Regions from separate parts of the Streptomyces sp. NPDC007929 genome, predicted to be linked through region 1. Evidence: riboswitches for the same ligand, from Rfam matches in the RefSeq annotation. Region 1 holds a riboswitch; each other region holds the start of a gene.
The links. Region 1 has a riboswitch for cyclic di-AMP ahead of ACFZDE_RS10615 (transglycosylase SLT domain-containing protein). Riboswitches for the same ligand answer to the same signal wherever they lie in the genome.
Positions count from the first base shown of each region.

Region 1 (5,819 bases):
CTCCGTGGTCGGCGGCGGCTGTCCGTGTCGTCCACGCACTCGTCCCTGAGCCGCCATTCTCACCCGAACAGGTGAGGAGTGGTGTTTTCCGTGGTCACCATCTGACCAAATCGGCCGGGGAGATACGTCAGACCCGGGGCTCAACTCCGCGTACTGCTGGGGTATGACACGCGGGGGCGACTTCTCCCCCGACCCGTAGGGGTCGTACGGGGAGACGGGCTAGCCGGCCCGGTGCACCACCGCGTCGCACAGCTCCAGCAGCGCCGCCTTCGCGGTGCACTCCGGCAGCGGGGCCAGCGCCGCACGGGCGTCCTGGGTGTAGCGGACGGTGTCCTGCCGGGCCTGCTCCAGCGCCGGGTGGGCCCGCAGCAGGCGCAGGGCCTCGGCGTGCCGCGCGTCGTCGGTGAGGTCGGAGTCGAGCAGCTCGCACAGGGCGGTGTCCTCGGCGAGTCCGAGCCGGGCCGCCCGCTCGCGCAGCCGGAGCACCGGCAGCGTGGGGATGCCCTCGCGCAGGTCGGTGCCGGGGGTCTTGCCGGACTCGTGGGAGTCGGAGGCGATGTCCAGGACGTCGTCCGCGAGCTGGAAGGCGACGCCGAGCCGCTCGCCGTACTGGGTCAGGACGTCCACGACCGTCTCGTCGGCGCCGGACATCATCGCGCCGAACCGGCACGACACGGCGACCAGCGAGCCGGTCTTGCCGCCCAGCACGTCCAGGTAGTGCTCGACGGGGTCGCGGCCGTCCTGCGGTCCGGCCGTCTCCAGGATCTGGCCGGTCACCAGCCGCTCGAACGCCTCGGCCTGCACCCGCACGGCCTCCGGGCCGAGGTCGGCCAGGATGTGCGAGGCCCGGGCGAAGAGGAAGTCGCCGGTGAGGACCGCGACGGAGTTGCCCCAGCGGGTGTTCGCGCTCGCGACGCCGCGGCGCACGGCGGCCTCGTCCATGACGTCGTCGTGGTAGAGCGTGGCGAGGTGGGTGAGCTCCACGACGACGGCCGACGGCACGATGCCGGGCGCGTAGCGGTCACCGAACTGGGCGGAGAGCATCACGAGCAGCGGGCGGAACCGCTTGCCGCCGGCCCGGACCAGATGCTGGGCGGCCTCCGTGATGAAGGGCACCTCACTCTTGGTGGCTTCGAGCAAGCCTTCCTCGACAGCCGCCAATCCGGCCTGGACATCGGCCTCCAGAGCCTGGTCCCGCACGCTCAGCCCGAACGGCCCGACGTCGGTCACGAGGGGTCTCCTGTCTGCTGTGTCTGCCGGTGACTACGCGGTTTGTCGATAGGTCGCTGTCCTCACTCGAGTCAGCGTATCCGGTCACGTTTCGATCACCGCCAGCGCCCATGGTTACAGGCCGGGCGGTATGCGATCACGACCCTTATGTTTTCGATCAACCTATAAGAACAGATATTTATCGACTTACCCTCGGGTAGCGAGTTATGCACGATTTGCCGTGATGAGCCGATGAATTCCCCTTGGCGGAAATTGCCCCATCGACTCGTGATCAGTGAGTTGAATCACTGCTTCCCCTTTTCCCCCTCCTGACCACATCGGCCTCTAACGCCGTTCCCCGGAAGCCAGTTGAGCCTTGACTCCAGCAAAGGATCAAGCGGCCCAAACGCCCCCGACCAAGGTCAACCACGCGATATGTGACTGAGGTGCTTGTTCCCGACATGTGCTCTCGCATACGTTCCGGCCCTGTCCGGCGGACGCCCAATCCTGCCGCCGCCCGGACTCCCCACAGAACCGACTCACTCACGCAGGGCAGGAGCGGGGGACCCAGGTAAGTCGCCGGTCCGCACAGCGGCACGGCTCGGGGTGAAGCCGCGCACGGCACAGCGCCGTACGCGGCCGGGCACCTCCCGGCCCGAACCCGACAGCTCACCTCGCAGGCGCCGGAGAGGAACATCACCATGGCCGGACGAGGCAAGCACCGTCGCACCAGAACCAACCCGCTGACCCGGGGCATCATCGCCGCCGGTACCGGTGGAGCGGCACTCACCCTTCCGCTGATCGGCGCCACCCACGCGAGCGCCGCCGAACCCCAGAGCGTCCCCGCCGCCGCACAGTCCGTGCCGCGCGCGGCCCAGCCCGCCAAGTCTCTCGCGTACACCGTGGTCAAGGGCGACTCGCTCGCCCGCATCGCGGACAAGTACGACGTCTCGGGCGGCTGGAAGCAGCTCTACAAGGACAACCGCGCCGCCGTCGGCGACAACCCGAAGCTGATCCACCCGGGTCTGAAGCTGACGGTGAAGACCGCCAAGGCGGACGCGAAGAAGACGGCGACCAAGTCGTCCGCCCCCGCCAAGCCGGCCGCCAAGCCCGCCGGCGGGGTCGCCCAGGCCACCCAGGCGTCCGCGAAGACCTACGCGAACAACCTCGACGGGTGGATCCGCGAGGCGCTGGACATCATGGCGCAGAAGGGGATCCCCGGGTCGTACGACGGCATCTACCGCAATGTCATGCGCGAGTCGTCCGGCAACCCCCAGGCCATCAACAACTGGGACTCCAACGCCGTCGCGGGCACCCCGTCCAAGGGCCTGCTCCAGACCATCGACCCCACCTTCCAGGCCTACCACGTGGACGGCACCTCGTGGGATCCGTACGACCCGGTCGCCAACATCACCGCGGCCTGCAACTACGCGGCCGACCGCTACGGCTCGATCGACAACGTCAACGGCCCGTACTGAGCCGTCCCGCCCAGCAGTCGCTCGAGGACGACGGCGATGCCGTCGTCCTCGTTCGACAGGGTGACCTCGTCGGCCACGGCCTTGAGCTCGGGATGGGCATTGGCCATCGCGACGCCGTGGCCGGCCCAGTCGAACATCGGGATGTCGTTGGGCATGTCGCCGAAGGCGATGGTGTCCGCCGGCCGCAGCCCCAGGTGCTCGGCGGCCAGCGCGAGACCCGTGGCCTTGGTGATCCCGCACGGCTGGAGCTCGACCGTGCCGGGCCCGGACATCGTCACCGTGGCCAGCGAGCCGACCACCGAGCGGGCCGTCGCCGCCAACTCGTCGTCCGACAGATGAGGGTGGCGCAGCAGCACCTTGCTGATCGGCTCGCCCCACAGCTCGTCGCGCCGCTCGACCCGCACGGCGGGCAGGGTCGGGTGCGGCATCAGATACCCCGGCTCGATCAGCGTGAGCCCCTCGACCCCGTCCTGGTCGACCGCCGCGTACACCTGCCCCACCTCGGCCTCGATCTTGCCCAGGGCGGTCTCGGCCAGCTCCCGGTCCAGGGTGATGGACCACAGCAGCCGGTCCGCGCCGGCGTCGTACACCTGCGCGCCCTGTCCGCACACCGCGAGCCCCGTGCACCCGAGGTCGTCCAGGAGCGGCCGCACTCTCGGCGCCGGCCGGCCCGTCACCACGAGATGCTGGGCACCGGCGTCCGCCACCCGCGCGAGCGCGGCGAGGGACCGGTCGGAGAGGGTGTCGTCGCCGCGCAGCAGCGTCCCGTCCAGGTCGGTGGCGATGAGTGAATATGCGATGGGTGCGGCCATGATCAGAGAATACGGACAGTGCGGCCCTTCGTTTCATCGCACGGTGAAGGCCGATTGCCCGGTTGAAGGCCTCTGCACCGGTTGGCAACAACATGCTCCGCTACCTACCCGAGAGGCCGCATAGAGCGGTACCTTCCAAGTGTCCAGGGGGGACTTGATCGGGGGGTCAGGTTGAGCAGTGGGCGCATTCGCGTGGCCGTGCCCGGGGAGCTCGGCGAAGGGGAGAGGGAGCGCTGGCGTGCGCTGCGCGCCGCATCCGAGGCACCGCGCAACCCTTTCATGGAGCCGGAGTTCACCGAAGCCGTCGGCCGGGTCAGGCCCGGGGCCAGGGTGGCCGTGGTGTACGAGGGGCTGGAGCCGGCCGGGTTCCTGCCGTACGAGCGGGGCCCGTTGGGCCAGGGCCGGGCGATCGGGCTCGGCGTCTCCGACGCGCAGGGCGCGATCCTGCGTCCCGGCCTCGATGTGGAGACGGGCGAACTGCTGGGGGCCTGCTCGCTGTCGAGTTTCGCCTTCGACAATCTGGAGGCCGAGCAGCGGCTGTTCGTCCGGTACACGGCCGAGGAGCACGCCACCTACGTCATCGAGGTGGAGAAGGGTTACGAGACCTACGAGTCGGTGCTGCGCGCGCAGTCGCCGAAGTTCCTGAAGACCACACTGGCCAAGGAGCGCAGGCTGGGCCGGCAGGCCGGTGAGCTGCGCTTCGTCTTCGACGAACGCGATCCGGCCGCGCTGCGCACGCTCATGGAGTGGAAGTCCGCGCAGTACCGCAGGACCGGCCGCCGGGACCGGTTCGCCCAGGAGTGGATCACCCGGCTCGTCGGGCAGCTGGCCCGGACCCGGGCACCGGAGTGCGGCGGCACGCTGTCCGTGCTGTACGCCGGTGAGCGGCCCGTCGCGGCGCACTTCGGGCTGCGTTCGGCCTCGGTGCTGGCCTGCTGGTTCCCGGCCTACGACCCGGAGTTCGCGAAGTTCTCGCCGGGTCTGGTGCTGCACCTGCGGATGGCGGAGGCGGCGGCCGCCGAGGGCATCGGCACGCTCGACCTGGGCCGGGGCGCGGCCGAGTACAAGGACGCGCTGAAGACGGGCGAACTGCCCGTGTACGAGGGCGCGGTGACCCGCCCGGGGGTGGGCGCCGCGCTGCACTGGCTGAGCCGCGAACCGGCACGCCGCGCGCACAGCTTCGTCCGCGGCAGGCCCCGGCTCGCGTCGCTGGCCGCGCGGACGCTGAAGGGCGCGGCCCGGCTGCGCCGTGGCTGACTCGCCGACTTGTGACTTGACGACTTGCTTGCTGACTTGTGACTTGCCGACTTGCTGACTTCACGAGGGGGTGGGCGCATGGCCGGTTCGGGGCGTGCGCGGGAGGAGATACGGCGGTTCCTGGACATCGGGGCGGTGCAGGTCGCCGAGCTGGACCTCGACGGTGACGAGGCGGTGCTCAGACCCGGCCCGGGGAGTCCGCCGGTGACGCACGGAGAGGTGTTCGTCCTGGTCAGGAGGGGCGGCCGACCGGTGGGCACCCTGCTCGGGCGGGTATCGGAGGGGGCGGATCCGAAGGCGGTACTGGCCGAGCGGGCGCGGGCGGAGTGCGGGCCGGCCGTCTTCGGCGAACCCGGCGAACCACCCTTCACGACCGTCGTCGTCGCGACCCGGGAGCGGGCCGGGCAGCTGGCCCGGGCGCTGGACTCGCTGCTGGCGCAGGACCATCCGCGGTTCGAGATCGTCGTCGTCGACAACGCGCCGGTCACGGACGAGACGCGGGAGCTTCTGGAGCGGAGGTACGCCGAGCGCGTGCGGTACGTCTGCGAGCCCGTTCCGGGGCTCGCAGCCGCCCACAACGCCGGGCTGGACGCCGTGCGCGGCGAGGTGGTCGCCTTCACCGACGACGACGTGGTCGCCGACCCGCGCTGGCTGACCGAGCTGACCGCGCCGTTCGCCGCCGACGCCGGACTCGGGTGCAGCACCGGGCTGATCCTGCCGGCGCGGCTGACGACCCCGGCCCAGGTGCTGCTGGAGAGCCACGGCGGCTTCGCGAAAGGCTTCACTCCAAGGACGTACGACCCGGCGCACCCGCCGGTCGACGAGCCGCTGTTCCCGTTCACGGCCGGGCGGTTCGGCTCGGGCGCGAACATGGCGTTCCGCACGGCGGTGCTGCGCCGCGTCGGCGGTTTCGACCCGGCGACCGGGGCCGGCACGGCGGCCCGGGGCGGCGACGACCTGTACGGGTTCGTCCGTGTCCTGGCCCAGGGCCACCGGCTGCGCTACACGCCGTACGCCCTGGTGTGGCACCACCACCGGGAGACCTGGCGGGATCTGGAGACCC
Region 1 covers NZ_JBIBKD010000003.1:222,304-228,122, reverse strand. Annotated here, with positions in the region: gene ACFZDE_RS10620 (polyprenyl synthetase family protein) at 220-1,230, opposite strand; cyclic di-AMP (ydaO/yuaA leader) riboswitch at 1,732-1,905, shown strand; gene ACFZDE_RS10615 (transglycosylase SLT domain-containing protein) at 1,911-2,687, shown strand; gene ACFZDE_RS10610 (Cof-type HAD-IIB family hydrolase) at 2,651-3,499, opposite strand; gene ACFZDE_RS10605 (GNAT family N-acetyltransferase) at 3,671-4,756, shown strand; gene ACFZDE_RS10600 (glycosyltransferase) at 4,835-5,819, shown strand, end outside.

Region 2 (5,819 bases), 180 kb from region 1:
CGGCACCGTCCGCACACAGTGGAACAGCGCGTACGGCAACATGATGATCGTGACGGCGAAGGACGGCACGGAGACGTGGTACTGCCACCTCTCCACGTACACGGTCCCCTCGGGTACGACCGTGAAGGCCGGCGATCCGATCGCGCGCTCCGGCAACTCCGGCAACTCCACCGGCCCGCACCTGCACTTCGAGGTGCGTCCGGGCGGCGGCTCGGCGATCGACCCGCTCCCGTGGCTGCGCAGCCACGGCATCGACCCGGCGTAACGTCCGACAGCCCCCCGGCCCTACGAGACGTAGAGTCCCGGCAGCACCCCGGCCCTACGAGACGTAGAGTCCCGACAGCTCCCGTCCGCCGAGACGTAACGTCCCGGCGGCCCCCGCCCGTCGAGCGGACAGGGGCGCATCGGCGCGTCCTCAGGTCAGGGCGCTACAGCTTCTCCACCGGCGCGTACCGCAGCAGCAGCCGCTTGGGCTTGGTGTCGCCGAAGTCGATCGTCGCCTCGGCGTTGCCGCCCGTGCCCTTGACTCCGACGACGGTCCCGAGCCCGAACTGGTCGTGTGTGACGCGGTCCCCGACCGCCAGTGACACCACGGGCTTCTCCGAGGTGCGGCGCGTGGCGAAACCGGAGGCGCCCGACGCCGACGAGCGCGAGCGGGACGACGACAGCGAGGCCGCCACCGCCGAGACCGGCCCGGAGGCCGCGGGCGCGGTCGCTCCCGTCCGCTTCCACTCCACGTGGGCCGGCGGGATCTCCTCCAGGAACCGCGAGGGCGGGTTGTAGGAGGGCTGACCCCATGCGCTGCGCAGGGTGGACCGGGTCAGGTAGAGCCGCTCGCGCGCGCGGGTGATGCCGACGTAGGCCAGGCGCCGCTCCTCCTCCAGTTCCTTGGTCTGGCCGAGGGCGCGCATGTGCGGGAACACGCCGTCCTCCATGCCGGTGAGGAAGACGACCGGGAACTCCAGGCCCTTGGCGGTGTGCAGGGTCATCAGGGTGATGACGCCGTCGCCGTCCTCCTCGTCGGGGATCTGGTCGGAGTCGGCGACCAGCGCGACCTGTTCGAGGAAGTCGGACAGGGTGCCCTGCTCGTCCTCACCGCGCTCCTGTTCGAACTCCATGGCGACGGCAGCGAGTTCCTGGAGGTTCTCGATCCGGGTCTCGTCCTGCGGGTCGGTGGAGGCCTGGAGCTCGGCGAGGTAGCCGGTGCGCTCCAGGACGGCCTCCAGCACCGTGGCCGGTCCGGCGCCGGACTCGACGATGGTGCGGAGGTCCTCCATCAGCGTGTTGAACCTCTTGACGGCGTTGGTGGAGCGGGCGGCCATGCCGTACGCCTCGTCGACGCGCTTGAGCGCCTGCGGGAAGCTGATCTTCTCGCGCTGGGACAGGGCGTCGATCATCGCCTCGGCGCGGTCGCCGATGCCCCGCTTGGGGACGTTGAGGATCCGGCGCAGCGGCACCGAGTCCTCCGGGTTGGCGAGCACGCGCAGGTAGGCCAGGACGTCCCGGACCTCCTTGCGCTCGTAGAAGCGGACGCCACCGACGACCTTGTAGGGCAGGCCGACGCGGATGAAGATCTCTTCGAAGACACGGGACTGGGCGTTGGTGCGGTAGAAGACGGCGACGTCGCCGGCCTTCGCCTCGCCCGCGTCGGTGAGGCGGTCTATCTCGTCGGCGACGAACTGCGCCTCGTCGTGCTCGGTGTCGGCGACGTAGCCGGTGATCTGCGCGCCGGAGCCCGCGTTGGTCCACAGGTTCTTGGGGCGGCGGGACTCGTTGCGCTCGATGACGGCGTTGGCGGCGCTGAGGATGGTCTGCGTGGAGCGGTAGTTCTGCTCGAGCAGGATCGTGGTGGCGTCCGGGTAGTCCTCCTCGAACTGGAGGATGTTGCGGATGGTCGCGCCGCGGAAGGCGTAGATCGACTGGTCGGCGTCGCCCACCACGCACAGCTCGGCGGGCGGGACCTCGGCCTCGGGCGGCACGTCGACGGGGTGCTCCGAGGGGGTGCCGACCAGCTCGCGCACCAGGGCGTACTGGGCGTGGTTGGTGTCCTGGTACTCGTCGACCAGGACGTGCCGGAAGCGGCGGCGGTAGTGCTCGGCGACGTCCGGGAAGGCGCGCAGCAGATTGACCGTCGTCATGATCAGGTCGTCGAAGTCGAGGGCGTTGGCCTCGCGCAGCCGTGACTGGTACATGACGTAGGCCTGGGCGAGGGTCTTCTCGAAGCCGTCGGCGGCCTGGGCGGCGAAGTCCTCCTCGTCGATCAGCTCGTTCTTCAGGTTGCTGATCTTGGCGCTGAAGGACTTGGGCGGGAAGCGCTTGGGGTCGAGGTCCAGGTCGCGGCAGACCAGGGCCATCAGGCGCTTGGAGTCGGCGGCGTCGTAGATCGAGAAGGAGGAGGTGAAGCCGAGCTTCTTGCTCTCCCGGCGCAGGATGCGCACGCACGCGCTGTGGAACGTCATGACCCACATGGCGTTGGCGCGCGGGCCGACGAGCTGCTCGACGCGCTCCTTCATCTCGCCGGCGGCCTTGTTGGTGAAGGTGATCGCGAGGATCTGGCCCGGGTGCACGTCCCGCTCGGCGAGCAGGTGCGCGATGCGGTGGGTGAGCACACGGGTCTTGCCGGACCCGGCTCCGGCCACGATGAGCAGCGGGGAGCCGGAGTGGACGACGGCGGCGCGCTGGTTGTCGTTCAGCCCTTCCAGCAGCGCGGCGGAGTCGATCACCGGGCGGGGGGCGCCGTCGCGGTAGTAGCCTCCCCCACTCTCGGCTCCGCTCGAGCGGGGGGACCCCCATCGGTCCGGGGGCGCGTCGAACTTCCCGCCGAACAGATCGTCCGGAACCGGCTCCGGTACGTGATCGTCCTCGGGTGGCGGCGGGGGCTCGTCGGCCGGGCCCCGCTGGGCCTGGAGGCTCGCCAGGAAGTTGTCGTCAAAGAGGCTGCTCATCGCTCTCCGAGTCTAGGGCGCCCCACTGACAGCCCGCCGCCGCCCCGAGAACATCGGGCCGCGCCGGGCCCCTGACGGGCCGGACCGGCGGCGCATTGTCGCCCTCCATGACCGTGCGATCACGCCCTGCCACACCCCCCTCAATTGCGGACGACTCACAACCAATCGCCCTCGATCGCTCACTCTCGGCGACGCTCATGAGTAAGGTCACGAAAATGTATCGGGCATATCACCCATCAACCTTCACAGGGGCCACACGAGTTGGCTACGGTGCGACCAGGCCGCATGACCCCCACCGGCGAACGTCGCCGGGCCGCGCGGCCTCCGCCGAGTCCGGCACGCCGCAGCGGCAGCCGGAGCCGGGGACCCAACCGTGAACCTGGGGTGAATCGGCCCGACTCCCTGTCCGGAGACGGCCGTAGGGCAAACCTTCCGAACCACCCGCCCGAACCCGACAGCTAACTCGGTAGGCGGAACGTGGAAGGAGTCGCCTCCCTTGGCGTCGCACCGCAAGTCGCGTCCTACGGGCACGCGCGTGGCAGGCATACGGACCCCCGCCCTCGCGACGGCGGCTCTCACCTCCGTGGCCCTGCTGTCCCAGTCGGCCAACGCCGCCCCCGCGGCCGACGACAAGCCCAGCCTGGAGGAAGTCGAGAAGAAGGTCGACGACCTGTACCGCCAGGCCGAGTCGGCGACCGACAAGTACAACGCGGCCAAGGAGAAGACCGCGAAGCAGCGCAAGCGCGTCGACACCCTCCTCGACGACGTCGCCCAGCGCACCCAGAAGCTCAACGAGGCGCGCGAGGAGCTGGGTTCCTTCGCCTCCGCCCAGTACCGCACCGGCGCCGCCGCCCCGGACACCGCGACGTTCCTGCTCGCGGACACCCCTCAGGACTACTTCGACCAGACCCAGCTGATGGACCGGATGACCGGCCGTCAGAAGGACGCGGTCGACGACTACGTCACGCAGCAGTCCGAGACGATGAAGAAGCGCCGGGAGGCCACCGAGAGCCTCCAGACGCTCACCGAATCGCAGGACGGCCTGAAGACCGCCAAGGCCACCGTCCAGCGCAAGCTCGCCGACGCACGCGAGCTGATGTCGAAGCTGACCGCCGAGGAGAAGGCCCGGCTCGCGGCGATCGAGAAGGAGAAGCGGGCGGAGGCCGCCCGCAAGGCCGACGAGCTGGCCCGGGAGCAGGCCGCGCGGCAGAAGGCCCAGGAAGAGGCGGCACAGCGGCAGGACAGCGGGTCCTCCTCCTCGGGGACGGGTTCGGGCTCGTCGGATTCCGGCTCGTCCTCTTCCACGGCACCGGCCGACTCCTCGTACGCCACCAAGGCCGAGAAGGCGCTCGCCTTCGCCCGCGCCCAGATCGGCAAGCCGTATGTGTGGGGCGCGGTCGGACCCGGCTCCTACGACTGCTCCGGCCTCACCCAGGCCGCCTGGAAGGCCGCGGGCGTCACCCTGCCGCGCACCACCTACGACCAGGTGAACGCCGGCACCACGGTCCCGCTCTCCCAGGCCCAGCCGGGCGACCTGGTGTTCTTCTACGACGACGTCACCCACGTCGGGATCTACATCGGCAACGGCATGATGATCCACGCCCCGAAGCCCGGCACGTACGTGCGCGAGGAGTCGATCTACTACGACGGCGAGTCCGCGATCCACAGCGTGGTGCGCCCGGCCTGAGCAGTCCCGGCACGTTTTTGAGGGGCACGCGCGCGTGCCCCTCTCCCAACCCGGGTGGCGCTCTCTAGCATCGGCGTTATGCCCGGTCCCTCCCCGTTTGCCACCTGGTGGTCGACGTATGCGCTGGCGACCGGCATCGTGTCGGTCGGTCTCGACTCGGCGGGGCACGCGGCCCTGGCCCGCATCGCCCTGGGCCTGGCCTGCGCGAGCTGGCTGGTGGCGGTCGCGGGCCTCGCCCAGCGGCGGCGCGGCGTGTGGCAGGCGGAGACGCCGGCCGCGCTCACCACCGTGGCGGCGACCGCCGTCCTCGGCACCGGCTTCTCCGCGGCCGGCCGGCAGCCCGTCGCCGAGGCTCTGCTGGCCCTCGCCATGGTGCTCTGGGCGGTGCTGCTCGCCGCGGAGGCCCAGGGGCGGCGCGGCACGGTGTTCCTGCGCTGTGTGGCGACGGAGGGCCTCGCCGTGCTCGGCGCGACGCTCGCCGCCGCGGATGCGGTGGCCTGGCTCGCCCACGCGGCCCTGGTGCTCTTCTGGCTGGGCCTCGCCCTCTACTGCTTCGCCCTGTTCCGCTTCCAGCCCCGGCAGGTGGAGGAGGGGCGCGGAGACCACTGGCTCGCGGCAGGCGCCCTCGCCCTCTCCTCGATGGCCGGGGCGAGACTCCTCAGCGCCGACAGTTCCCGCCTGTACCTGTGGAACGAGGAGAACACCAGCGCCCTGCGCACGACGACCGTCACGCTGCTCGTGCTCGCGCTGATCGCCTGCGTCGCCCTGCTGCTGGCCGAACTGTTCTGGCCCCGGCACCACTACGACGTGCGGCGCTGGGCGACCGTGTTCGCCGCGGTGGTGACGGCGGCGGCCACCCTGGCGGTCGCCGCCGCGTTCGACGCCGCCTGGCTCGACGCCGGCGGGGAGGTGCTGCTGTGGATCGCGGTGGCCGCCTGGCTCGGGTGCACCGCCTGGGCCCTCGCGGCCGCCCGGACCGGCGCCCGGAGCTCCCGGGTCAGGTCCAGAGCACGGCGATGAAGATGTTCGCCGTGGTCAGCAGACCCACCAGGCCGAAGAGGCCCTTGTCCACCTTCTCTTCGTCCCGCTTCACGTAGACCAGGCCGAGGATCACGATCAGCAGGGCCAGCTTGATGCCGATCTTGACGTTGTTCACGGACTGGTCGTCCGCCTGGTTGAGGCCGACC
Region 2 covers NZ_JBIBKD010000003.1:403,360-409,178, reverse strand. Annotated here, with positions in the region: gene ACFZDE_RS11530 (peptidoglycan DD-metalloendopeptidase family protein) at 1-265, shown strand, start outside; gene pcrA (DNA helicase PcrA) at 429-2,945, opposite strand; cyclic di-AMP (ydaO/yuaA leader) riboswitch at 3,261-3,434, shown strand; gene ACFZDE_RS11520 (NlpC/P60 family protein) at 3,442-4,632, shown strand; gene ACFZDE_RS11515 (hypothetical protein) at 4,711-5,652, shown strand; gene ACFZDE_RS11510 (hypothetical protein) at 5,630-5,819, opposite strand, start outside.
Region 2: linked by a shared signal. The riboswitch ahead of ACFZDE_RS11520 (NlpC/P60 family protein) and the one ahead of ACFZDE_RS10615 (transglycosylase SLT domain-containing protein) in region 1 are both predicted to bind cyclic di-AMP.

Region 3 (5,819 bases), on a different contig from region 1:
CCTGCGGGTCCACGTCCCCTACGGCTCCCAGGGCGACGTCGTGCGGGTCCACCCCGGCGAGGAGTGGCTCCACGTCCTGCGCGGCCGGCTGCGGCTGCGCCTCGGGGACAGCACGCACCGGCTCGAAGTGGGCGACAGCGCCCACTTCGACTCGCTCACCCCGCACCGGATCGCCGCCGAGGACCACGACGGCGTCGACCTGCTCTTCGTCCACACCCTGCTGCAGAGCCCCACGGCCGCCCTGTGCCTGGGCCCCACCCCTGGAGACGCGTCATGAGCGACATGGAGGAGAAGTTCCCCCGCGCCCTGTGGGTGAGGCTGTTCGTCTACCTCATCGCCGGCCACATCTTCGCCGCGTTCGTGTATCTGCTCTTCGAGCTCGGCGCGAAGTAGGCCCCGCCGCGGCACTCAGTCCAGCAGCCGCTCGCGCAGGCGCTCCCGGGTCTCGGGCGTGAGGTCCAGCCCCTTCTCCAGGTAGGCGTCGACGCCGCCCCAGGTCTCCTCGATGGTCTCGAAGGCCGCCGTCAGGTACTCGGCGCGCGCGTCGAAGAGGGGGCTGAGCAGCTCCATGACCTCGGGCGAATAGGCCGAGGCGGCGGAGCTGGAGCGGTGCACCTTGTAGCGGCGGTGCTTGGCGTTCGACTTCAGGTAGTCCTCGACGATCGCGTCGCGCTCGACGCCCACCGCCAGCAGCGTCACCGCGACCGACAGACCGGCGCGGTCCTTGCCCGCCGCACAGTGCATCAGCGCGGGGACACTGTCCTGCGCCAGCGCGTGCAGCACCCGGGAGTGCTCGCTGGTGCGGTGCTTGATGATCGTGCGGTACGAGGCGATCATGCGGCCCGCGCCCTTGCCGTCCGAGAGGATCTCGCGCAGCTGGTCCAGGTCGCCGTCGCGGACCATCTTCCAGAACTCGGCGCCGTCGGCCGGGTCGCTCAACGGCAGGTTCACATTGCGCACGCCGGGCAGCTCGACGTCCGGGCCCTCGAGCTTCTGGTCGGCCGCGTTGCGGAAGTCGAAGACCGTGTGCAGGCCCAGGGTCGTCAGGAAGGCGGCGTCCTGGCCGGTCGCATGGGCGAGGTGACCGCTGCGGAACAGCACGCCCTGGCGCACCCGCCGTCCGTCCACGGTCGGAAGTCCGCCCACGTCACGGAAGTTGCGCACTCCGGCCAGCTCGGGCTCGGTCGACGGGACCTGCTGTGTCACGAGGGCTCCTCCCCTTCGGCGCCGCCGCCGCGGCTCGCCGGCGGGCACGACTCGACGATACGACATGCCTGCCTGGGGCAATGAGTTGTCCACAGGCGTTGCCCGGAGCCCCCACGGCCCTTGATGATGTTGCCGCCTGGTCGCACCTGATCGGGCTTGTTCGAATCTGTGAGGGCGCGATGCTGGAGATCTCCGAAGACGGTCGTACGTGGGTGCTCTCCGGGCCGGCCGGCAGCTACGCCGTCCATGTCACCGAGCGGGACGAGCTGCTGCACCTGCACTGGGGTCCCCGGATCGGTCTCGCCGACGCCGAGGCCCTCGCGGTCCGGCCGCTGCCGGACTACTGGCCCTTCGAGTCCCCGCTCGACGGACGCGAGGAGTATCCGGTCGAGGGCGGCCCGCGTTTCGTCCGCCCGGCCCTGTCCGTGCGCACGGCCGATCGGCGTGGCACCGAGTGGGTCTTCGAGGGGCACGAGGCCGAGGGCGGCGAGCTGCGCCTGCGGTTCCGCGACGGGGATCTCACCATCACGCTGCACTACCGGACGCGCTCCTCGACAGATGTCGTCGAGCGGTGGGTGACCCTGGCCAACCAGGGGCCGGCCGTCGAGCTGCTGCGCGCAGACTCCGCCACCTGGACCCTGCCCGACCGCGACACCTGGCGGCTGTCCCAGCTGCACGGCCGCTGGGGTGCCGAGTCCCGGCTGACGCGCTCCGGCCTCACCCACGGCGAGAAGGTCATCGGCAGCCGTCGCGGCCACACCTCGCACCAGCACCTGCCCTGGGTCGCCCTCGACGCCGACGCCACCGAGGAGCACGGGGAGGTCTACAGCTGCGCCCTCGGCTGGTCCGGGTCGTGGCGCATCGCCGTGGCCCGGTTGCCCGACGCGCGCGTGCAGATCACCGGCGGCGCCGGCCACGACGACGCGGGCCTGCTGACGCTGGGCACGGGGGAGTCGTACACGACCCCGGTCTTCGCCGGGCTCTGGAGCGACGGCGGCTTCGGCGGGGCCAGCCGTGCCTGGCACGCCTACCAGCGGGCGCATGTCGTCCCGGACGCCGAGCGGGACCGGCCGGTGCTGTTCAACTCCTGGGAGGCCACCGAGTTCGACATCTCCGAGGAGCAGCAGCGGGCGCTCGCCGAGCGGGCCGCGGCCATGGGCGTCGAGCTCTTCGTGGTCGACGACGGCTGGTTCGGGGCGCGTACCAGCGACCGGGCCGGACTCGGTGACTGGACCCCGAACCCCGGCCGCTTCCCGGGCGGGCTGAAGCCGCTCGCCGACCATGTGCACGGCCTGGGCATGCGGTTCGGGATCTGGGTCGAGCCCGAGATGGTCAACCCGGACAGCGACCTGTACCGCGCGCACCCCGACTGGGTCCAGTACCAACCGGGACGAAAGCGGACGGAGTTCCGCAATCAGCTCGTACTCAATCTCGCCCGCGAGGACGTCCGGGAGTACCTCTGGGAGCAGCTCCACGGGCTTCTCGCCGGCGCTCCGATCGACTACGTCAAGTGGGACTTCAACCGCTGCTTCACCGACGCCGGCTGGCCGGACGACCCCTACCCGCAGCGGCTGTGGGTCGACCATGTGCACGGCCTGTACGCCCTGCTGGACCGGCTGCGGGCCGCGCATCCTGGGGTGGCCTTCGAGTCCTGCTCGGGAGGCGGCGGCCGGATCGACCTCGGAGTGCTGAGCCGCACGGACCAGGTGTGGACCTCCGACAACACCGATCCGCTCGACCGGCTCGCCATCCAGCACGGCTTCAGCCAGATCCATCCCGCCCGGGTCATGGCCGCCTGGGTCACCGACAGCCCGAACGCCATGCTCAACCAGCGGGCCAGCTCCCTGCGCTTCCGGTTCGTCAGTGCCATGGCCGGGGTGCTCGGCGTCGGCGGTGACCTCACGCGGTGGACGCCTGAGGAACTCTCCGAGGCGCGGGAGTGGGTGGCGCTCTACAAGGAGATCCGGCCCGTGGTGCAGCGCGGCGACCTGTACCGGCTGCGTCCCCCGCAGGGTGGAGCCAGTGCCGTGCAGTACGTCCTCGGTGACGAGATCGTCGTCCTCGCCTGGCTCCAGGCGCAGCGCTACGGCGAGCCCGTGCCGGCGCTCCGGCTGCGTGGTCTCGATCCGGCAGCATCGTACGAATGCCTCGAAACGGGCGAAGTTCACCGAGGGGTCGTACTGCTGCATCACGGACTTCGGGTCCCTCTGCGGGGGGATCTGGACGCCGCGGTGGTCCGTCTTAAGCGGAAGTAGTCGTTCTGTCCGAATAGGGAATTTCGGCCGCTAAGGGATAACGTGCCCCGATCGTAAAGGAGATGAGGTCGGGGCGCGTGACCATCGTCATATCCGTGACGATGCGTTGTCGCCATGTTCACGTAATTCTGGCGCCAATCAGGCTCATTGAGGAATGCCGGAGATCGCTAATCCACGCTCGGTGACCGCGGTTGTGCCGACACGTCAGGGAAAACACCGTCACACGCAACCGCACGCTTGTCCCCTTGCGTCTTGGTCGCTTACGTTCCACACCAATCCGGACGGACGCCTAATCCTGCCGCCGCCCGGAGTCCGCACACACTGACCCGACGTACGGCAGGAGCGGGGGACCCACAGGTAAGACGCCTGTTCCGGTTCCCGGAACGGCTTGGGGTTAAGTCGCGCCACGGCGCGGCCGGGCATCTCCAGCTCGCACCCGACAGCTCACCTCGCAGGCGACGGAGAGGAATTCGCCATGCCCGCGAAGGGTAAGCACCGCCGCCCCAAGACCCAGCGTTTCACCCGCTCCATCGCCGTCGCCGGAACCGGTGGGGCCGCTCTCGCCCTGCCGCTCATGGGGGCCGCCGGCGCCCACGCCGCCACCCCGCAGTCGGCTCCGGAAAAGGCCGTCCAGTCCGCCCCGGCCACCGGGAAGAAGGCCGCCGAAAAGGCCAATGGCCCCCGCACGTACACCGTGAAGGCCGGCGACTACCTCGCGAAAATCGCCGACGACCAGAACGTCAGCGGCGGCTGGAAGAAGCTCTACTCGGACAACCGTGACGCCGTCGGCTCCGACCCGTCGCTGATCCACCCGGGCCTGAAGCTGTCGATCGGCAAGAAGGCCGCGAGCGCGCCGAAGGCCTCGGCCCCGGCCGCTCCGAAGGCCTCGGCCCAGAAGTCCTCGGCCGCCGAGTCGGCGCCGAAGGCCGAGACCGCCGCCGAGCCGGCCGCCGCCAAGCCCGCAGCCAAGCCCGCCGCCGAGAGCAACGCCGGTGGCTACGTCCTCCCGGTGGACGGCGCCGGCGTCGGCACCCCGTACCACATGTCCGGCAGCATGTGGTCCAGCGGCTACCACACCGGTGTCGACTTCGTCGTCCCCACCGGCACCTCCCTCAAGGCCGTCGGCGCCGGCGAGGTCGTCTCCGCCGGCTGGGGCGGCGCGTACGGCAACCAGGTCGTCATCAAGCTGAACGACGGTCACTACGCCCAGTACGCCCACCTGTCCCAGCTCTCCGTCTCGGCCGGCCAGACCGTGACGGCCGGGCAGCAGGTCGGCCTGTCGGGCGCGACCGGCAACGTGACCGGACCGCACCTGCACTTCGAGATCCGCACCTCGCCGGACTACGGCTCCGACGTCGACCCGGTCGCCTTCCTGCGCTCGCACGGCGTCTCCGTCGGCTGACCCAGCGCACGACCACCTGCCTGACACGCCTCCGAAGGCCGGACCCCGATCCCCGGGTCCGGCCTTCGGTGTGTCCACGGTTCACCCCGAAACATCCCTGACAAGCGGCGTATTCCGGAGTTGGCGAACCCTTTAGGAGTGGCTTATCTCACCGCCCGTCAACCCTTTCCTACGGTCGCGTAAGTCACATTCGAAGGTGAATCATGAGCTGTTGTGGCAGACGATTCGAAGAGTGACAGCAGAGCAGTGATCGGGTCGTACGTGGCGCTGGGGGACAGCTTCACCGAGGGCGTCGGCGACCCAGGTCCCGACGGGGCGTTCGTCGGCTGGGCCGACCGGTTCGCCGTCCTGCTCGCCGACCGCAGACCCGAGGGCGACTTCCGGTACAGCAATCTCGCCGTACGCGGAAAGCTCCTCGACCAGATCGTGGCGGACCAGGTTCCGCGGGCCGTCCAGATGGCCCCGGACCTCGTCTCGTTCTGCGCCGGGGGCAACGACATCATCCGGCCCGGCACCGACCCGGACGAGGTGGCCGAGCGGTTCGAACGGGCGCTGGCCCTGCTCACCGCCGTGTCCGGCACGGTCATGGTGACGACCGGTTTCGACACCCGTGGCGTGCCCGTGCTCAAGCACCTGCGCGGCAAGATCGCCACGTACAACGGACACGTCAGGGCCATCGCCGACCGGTACGGCTGCCCGGTCCTGGACCTGTGGTCCCTGCGCAGCGTGCAGGACCGCAGGGCCTGGGACGCCGACCGGCTGCACCTGTCGCCGGAGGGGCACACGCGCGTGGCGCTCCGCGCGGGCCAGGTGCTCGGCCTCGACGTGCCGGCCGACCCCGAGCAGGCGTGGCCCCCGCTGCCCCCGCGCGGCGCCCTCGACATGCGGCGCGACAACGTCGCCTGGGCACGGGAGTTCCTGGTGCCGTGGATCGGGCGGCGGCTGCGCGGGGAGTC
Region 3 covers NZ_JBIBKD010000004.1:507,150-512,968, forward strand. Annotated here, with positions in the region: gene ACFZDE_RS15860 (helix-turn-helix domain-containing protein) at 1-277, shown strand, start outside; gene ACFZDE_RS15865 (DUF6126 family protein) at 274-393, shown strand; gene ACFZDE_RS15870 (tyrosine-protein phosphatase) at 409-1,206, opposite strand; gene ACFZDE_RS15875 (alpha-galactosidase) at 1,386-3,461, shown strand; cyclic di-AMP (ydaO/yuaA leader) riboswitch at 3,771-3,932, shown strand; gene ACFZDE_RS15880 (peptidoglycan DD-metalloendopeptidase family protein) at 3,937-4,863, shown strand; gene ACFZDE_RS15885 (GDSL-type esterase/lipase family protein) at 5,110-5,819, shown strand, end outside.
Region 3: linked by a shared signal. The riboswitch ahead of ACFZDE_RS15880 (peptidoglycan DD-metalloendopeptidase family protein) and the one ahead of ACFZDE_RS10615 (transglycosylase SLT domain-containing protein) in region 1 are both predicted to bind cyclic di-AMP.

Region 4 (5,819 bases), on a different contig from region 1:
GACCGAGCCCTCCCCCACCGCCGGTATGGCGGTGACGACGACGGCGTCGCACCGGTCGTCGGCCAGGGCCCGGGACAGGGCGGTGTGGAAGTCGGCCGCCGAGGCCGCGGTGGTCAGGTCCTGCGGGGGGTGCGGTCGCAGCCCCTCGGCGAGGCACGCGTCGTAGGTGAGCAGGCCGAGCGACTCCGAGTTGCCCAGGATCGCCACCCTGGGACCGCCGGGCAGGGGCTGACGGGCGAGCAGCAGGCCCGCGTCGACCAGCTCGGTGATCGTGTCGACGCGGATGACCCCGGCCTGCCGCAGCAGCGCCGAGACGGTCGCATGCGGCAGCCGGGTCGCCCGGACGGCGTGCCCCTGGGGAGCGGCGCCGTGCCGTGCGCCCTGGACCACGACCAGGGGCTTGGCGGCGGCGGTGCGGCGGGCGAGGCGGGTGAACTTGCGGGGGTTGCCGATGGACTCCAGGTACATGAGGACGACATCGGTGTCGGGGTCCTCGTACCAGTACTGCAGGACGTCGTTGCCGGAGACGTCGGCGCGGTTGCCGGAGGAGACGAAGGTGGAGACACCGGTCACGCCCGTGACACCGCCGCCGCGCCGGTGCAGCCGGGACAGCAGGGCGATGCCGATGGCGCCGGACTGGGCGAACAGCCCGATGCGGCCGGGACGCGGCACCTCGGGGGCGAGGGAGGCGTTCAGCCGGACCCGGGGCGAGGTGTTGATGATGCCGAAGGCGTTCGGGCCGATGATCCGCATGCCGTACGTACGCGCGTGCCGTACGAGTGCGCGCTGGCGTTCGCGCCCCTCGGGGCCGCTCTCGGCGTACCCGGCGGAGACGACGACCAGCCCCTGCACGCCGTGCTCGCCGCACTCGGTGACGACCTCGGGGACGTGCTCGGCCGGTACGGCGACGACCGCGAGGTCGACCGGGCCGTCGATGTCGCGCACCGAGCGATGGGCGGGCACCCCGTCGAGCTCCTTCTGCCCCTCCGGGAGGGCCTTGTTCACGGCGTGGAGGCGGCCGGTGTACCCGGCGTCCCGGATGTTGCCGAGGACGCTGCGGCCCACGCCGCCCGGGCTGCGGCCGACCCCGATGACGGCGACCGAGCCGGGGGCGAGCAGCCGCTGCACCGAGCGGGCCTCGGCACGGTGCTCGCGCGCGTACTGCACGGCCAGGGAGCGGTCGGTGGGTTCGAGGTCGAACTCCAGACGGACGACGCCGTCCTCGAAGCTGCGCTTCTGGGTGTATCCGGCGTCCGTGAACACCTTGATCATCTTGGTGTTGGCGGGCAGCACCTCGGCGGCGAAGCGGCGGATGCCGCGCTCGCGGGCGACGGCGCCGATGTGTTCGAGCAGGGCGGAGGCGACCCCGCGGCCCTGGTGGGCGTCCTGCACGAGGAAGGCGACCTCGGCCTCGTCGGCGGGCGCCGACGCGGGCGTTCCGTCCGCGCCGATCCGGTCGTAGCGTACGGTGGCGATGAACTCGCCGCCGACCGTGGCCGCGAGTCCCACCCGGTCCACAAAGTCGTGGTGCGTGAAGCGGTGGACGTCCTTGGCGGACAGGCGAGGGTACGGCGCGAAGAAGCGGTAGTACTTCGACTCGTCGGAGACCTGCTCGTAGAAGCTGACCAGACGATCGGCGTCATCGACGGTGATGGGCCGGATGCGCGCGGTGCCTCCGTCGCGCAGCACCACGTCGGCTTCCCAGTGGGCGGGATACTCGTGCCGGTCCGGCGAGGTCTGCATGGGCCCCAGAGTACGGCTAGCGTCCGACAGCGGACGCGAGGCAGTCTGTGGAGGGCGTCAGTCGGGTCGAGGCCGCGATCCGACGGCACCCCGGGGCGGTTCTTCGAGGACCGCTCCGGCACAGCTTCACGATATGGGAAACTGGTCTAGACAACCCTGAACACCGAAGGGCAGCAACACATGGCTGAGCGCCGCGTCAACGTCGGCTGGGCCGAGGGCCTCCACGCCCGCCCCGCTTCCATCTTTGTCCGAGCCGCCACGGCCGCAGGCGTCCCGGTGACGATCGCCAAGGCTGACGGCAACCCCGTCAACGCGGCCTCCATGCTGGCCGTCCTGGGCCTCGGCGCCCAGGGGGGCGAGGAGATCGTCCTCGCCTCCGACGCCGAGGGCGCGGACGCCGCCCTGGACCGGCTCGCCAAGCTGGTCTCCGAGGGTCTCGAGGAACTGCCCGAGACCGTCTGACCCACCGAGCGCCCGATTCGGCGCACAGCGAGGGGCTCGCCCATATGCACGGGGCGGGCCCTTCGCCATTCCCTGTCGGCGAGGGCAACCCGCCACAATTCCCCATCGGCACGGCGCGGAATTCCAAGAATCCAGGCAGCAGAAATAGCCCCCCGGAATTGACTGCTCTTTGTATACAGCCACCGTGTTAATGTCGCGGGCTCGCCGTGTTTACGGGATGTTGCGAGTTCCTCACACGCTCGGCGCGCTCCCGGGCGGAGGCGAACCGCAGGCGGTACGCGCCCTTCGCGCGCTCGGCGTGCAGCGCCGTGACCGCCCGCGCGCGCTCGCCGTCACCGCGCGCCACCGCGTCCACGATCGCGCCGTGCTCGGTCCAGGATTCCACCGGGCTGACCGGCGCCTCCACGGCGTACATCCAGGCGATCTTGTGGCGGAGCTGGGTGAGCATCGAGGTCAGCGCCGGACTGCCGGAGGCCTGCGCGAGCGTCTCGTGGAACCAGCCGCCCAAAGAGCGCAGGTCGTCGCTGTCGCCCCGGCGGGCCCGCTCCTGGCCCAGCCGGACCAGGCCGCGCAGGACCTTCAGATGCGCCTCGGTGCGGCGCTGGGCGGCCCGGGCCGCGCCGAGCGGCTCCAGCAGCAGGCGCATCTCCAGCAGGTCGCCGGCCTCCTGCTCGGTGGGCTCCGCCACACACGCGCCCGCGTGCCGGCGGGTCACCACGAAACCCTCGGCCTCGAGCGTGCGCAGCGCCTCCCGGACCGGCACCCTCGAGACGCCGTAGCGGCGGGCGAGGAGTTCCTCGGTGAGCCGGCTGCCACGCGCGTGGACCCCCGCGACGATGTCGTCCCGGATGGCCGTGCACACCGAGTGCGCGGGAATACGCATGACCGACCTCCGCTTAATCCCCGTGAAACGCCGACGAGCGGCGTGCGTTCCGTGACTCTATTGCAATCGGCCGGAATTTCCGACGGCAGGCGGCAATCCATGGATATTTTTTGGACAGCGGGCGGCCGTAAACGCCGAAAGCCCCGGCTTGAACAGCCGGGGCTTTCGGGGGGAACGGAGACGTTCCGGTCAGATACCCACGCCGTGGGAGCGGAGGTAGGCGACCGGGTCGATGTCCGAGCCGTACTCGGGGCTGGTGCGGGCCTCGAAGTGCAGGTGCGGGCCGGTGACGTTGCCGGTCGCACCGGACAGGGCGATCTGCTGGCCCGGGGTGACCCGCTGGCCCACCGAGACGCTGATGGAGGACAGGTGGCCGTACTGGGTGTACGTCCCGTCCGTCATCTTGATGACGACCTGGTTGCCGTAGGAGCCGCCCCAGCCGGCCTCGACGACCTCGCCCGAGCCGACCGCGTGCACGGAGGTGCCGCTGGCGGCGTGGAAGTCGACACCGGTGTGGCTGCCGGAGGACCACAGGCCGCTGCTGGCCTGGTAGCTGGTGGAGACGTACGAACCGGAGATCGGGGAGACGAAGGTGTTCAGGCGCTTGCGCTCGGCCTCACGGGCGGCTCGCTCCTTGGCCGCACGGGCCTTCTCGGCCGCCTCCTTGGCCCGCTCGGCCATCTCGGCGGCCTGCTTGCGGGCGGCCTCCTCGGCCTTCTGCTTGGCGGCGGCCTCATCGGCGGCGTGCTGCTGCGCGAGGGCCTGGGCGTCGATCTGCTGGGCCGCGGTGTCCCCCATGGTGACGACCGGGGTGAGGCCGGTCTGCTCGACGCTGGGTTCTGCGGCGAAGGCGGCGGGGGCCGCCACGGTGCCGATCACGCCGGTGGTGGCGAGGGCCGCGACGCCCGCCGCGCGGGCGGTGGAGCGCTGCATCCTGCTGGGACGACGGTGCTTCCCGGTGGCGCGAGTGAACGCCATGTAGTGGCTGGTCCTTTCCTTCCCTCTCGCCTACCGGGTTAGCTGACGGGTTCGGAGCAGGAAGGTCTCCTACGGACTCCCTCGCGGCTCGCGCGGGCGCCCGATTCACCCCAGGGACTGCGATGGGTCCCCGGCTCCCCTGGCTCGCGCCGTACGGGGACTCGGCGATGACTGTCCGGTGCCGCGGGTGCGGCGCACTGCCTGACGAACAGCCCGGACGACGCTAAGCGGCGCCACTTTCAATTCCCAAACGAATCCCGGCTTTTGTAGCGCATCCCACAGGCCAGACAGGCAACTCCCATCCCAATTCGGGCATAAAGGGGCCCTGGCGCCTTTGACGACAACCAGGGCCCCCGCGCGCGTGGCGACGTGTACCGCTACTCGGCGGCGACGACGGTGACTTCGCCGATGCCGAGGGCCTCGACCGGCGCCTTGATCTGCGCCGCGTCACCGACGAGGACGGTCACCAGACGGTCCACCGGGAAGGCGCTCACGGCCGCCGCGGTGGCCTCCACGGTGCCGGTCGCGGCGAGCTGCCGGTACAGCGTGGCCTGGTAGTCGTCGGGCAGGTGCTGCTCGACCTGGTCGGCCAGCGTGCTCGCGACGGCCGCCGCCGTCTCGTACTTCAGCGGCGCCACACCCACCAGGTTCTGCACGGCGACGTCCCGCTCGGCGTCGGTCAGCCCCTCGGCGGCGAGGGTGCGCAACACCGTCCACAGGTCCTCCAGGGCCGGGCCGGTGTTGGGGGTGTCGACGGAACCGCTGATGGCGAGCATCGCGGCACCCGTGCCGTCCGGGGCGGACCTGAGGACCTGGCCGAACGCCCGTACGCCGTAGGTGTAGCCCTTCTCCTCGCGCAGGACGCGGTCCAGGCGGGAGGTGAGGGTGCCGCCGAGGCAGTACGTGCCCAGCACCTGCGCGGGCCACACGCGGTCGTGCCGGTCCGGCCCGATCCGGCCGATCAGCAGCTGCGTCTGGACGGCGCCGGGGCGGTCCACGATGACGACCCGGCCGGTGTCGTCGGCGGTGACCGGCGGCACGGGACGCGGCTGGGCCGAGGATCCCGTCCAGGCGCCCAGGGTGTCCCCGAGCAGGGCGTCCAGGTCGATGCCGGTGAGGTCGCCGACCACCACGACGGTGGCCGTGGCGGGGCGGACGTGCTTCTCGTAGAAGGCCCGTACGGCCGCGGAGTCGATCGCGGCGACCGTCTCCTCGCTGCCCTGCCGGGGCCGCGACATGCGCGAGTCCGCCGGGAACAGCTCCTTGGAGAGCTCCTTGGCGCCGCGGCGGGAGGGGTTGGCCAGCTCGTGCGGGATCTCGTCGAGGCGGTTGTTGACCAGCCGCTCGACCTCGCTGTCGGCGAACGCGGGCGCCCTGAGGGCGTCGGCGATCAGGCCCAGGCCCTTGGTGAGCCGGGAGGCGGGCACCTCCAGGCTGAGCCGGACGCCGGGGTGGTCGGCGTGCGCGTCGAGGGTGGCGCCGGCGCGCTCCAGCTCCGCGGCGAAGTCCTCGGCGGAGTGCTTGTCGGTGCCCTCGGAGAAGGCCCGGGCCATGATCGTGGCCACACCGTCGAGTCCGGCCGGCTCCGCGTCCAGGGGGGCGTCCAGCAGCACCTCGACCGCGACGACCTGCTGGCCGGGGCGGTGGCAGCGCAGCACCGTCAGGCCGTTGTCGAGCGTGCCGCGCTCGGGGGCTGGGAAGGCCCACGGCCGGGCGTCGCCCGCCTGCGGCCGGGGGTGGAAGTCCATCGTGG
Region 4 covers NZ_JBIBKD010000012.1:121,362-127,180, reverse strand. Annotated here, with positions in the region: gene ACFZDE_RS33370 (GNAT family N-acetyltransferase) at 1-1,743, opposite strand, end outside; gene ACFZDE_RS33365 (HPr family phosphocarrier protein) at 1,924-2,205, shown strand; gene ACFZDE_RS33360 (FCD domain-containing protein) at 2,393-3,088, opposite strand; gene ACFZDE_RS33355 (peptidoglycan DD-metalloendopeptidase family protein) at 3,278-4,066, opposite strand; cyclic di-AMP (ydaO/yuaA leader) riboswitch at 4,079-4,243, opposite strand; gene ACFZDE_RS33350 (insulinase family protein) at 4,444-5,819, opposite strand, start outside.
Region 4: linked by a shared signal. The riboswitch ahead of ACFZDE_RS33355 (peptidoglycan DD-metalloendopeptidase family protein) and the one ahead of ACFZDE_RS10615 (transglycosylase SLT domain-containing protein) in region 1 are both predicted to bind cyclic di-AMP.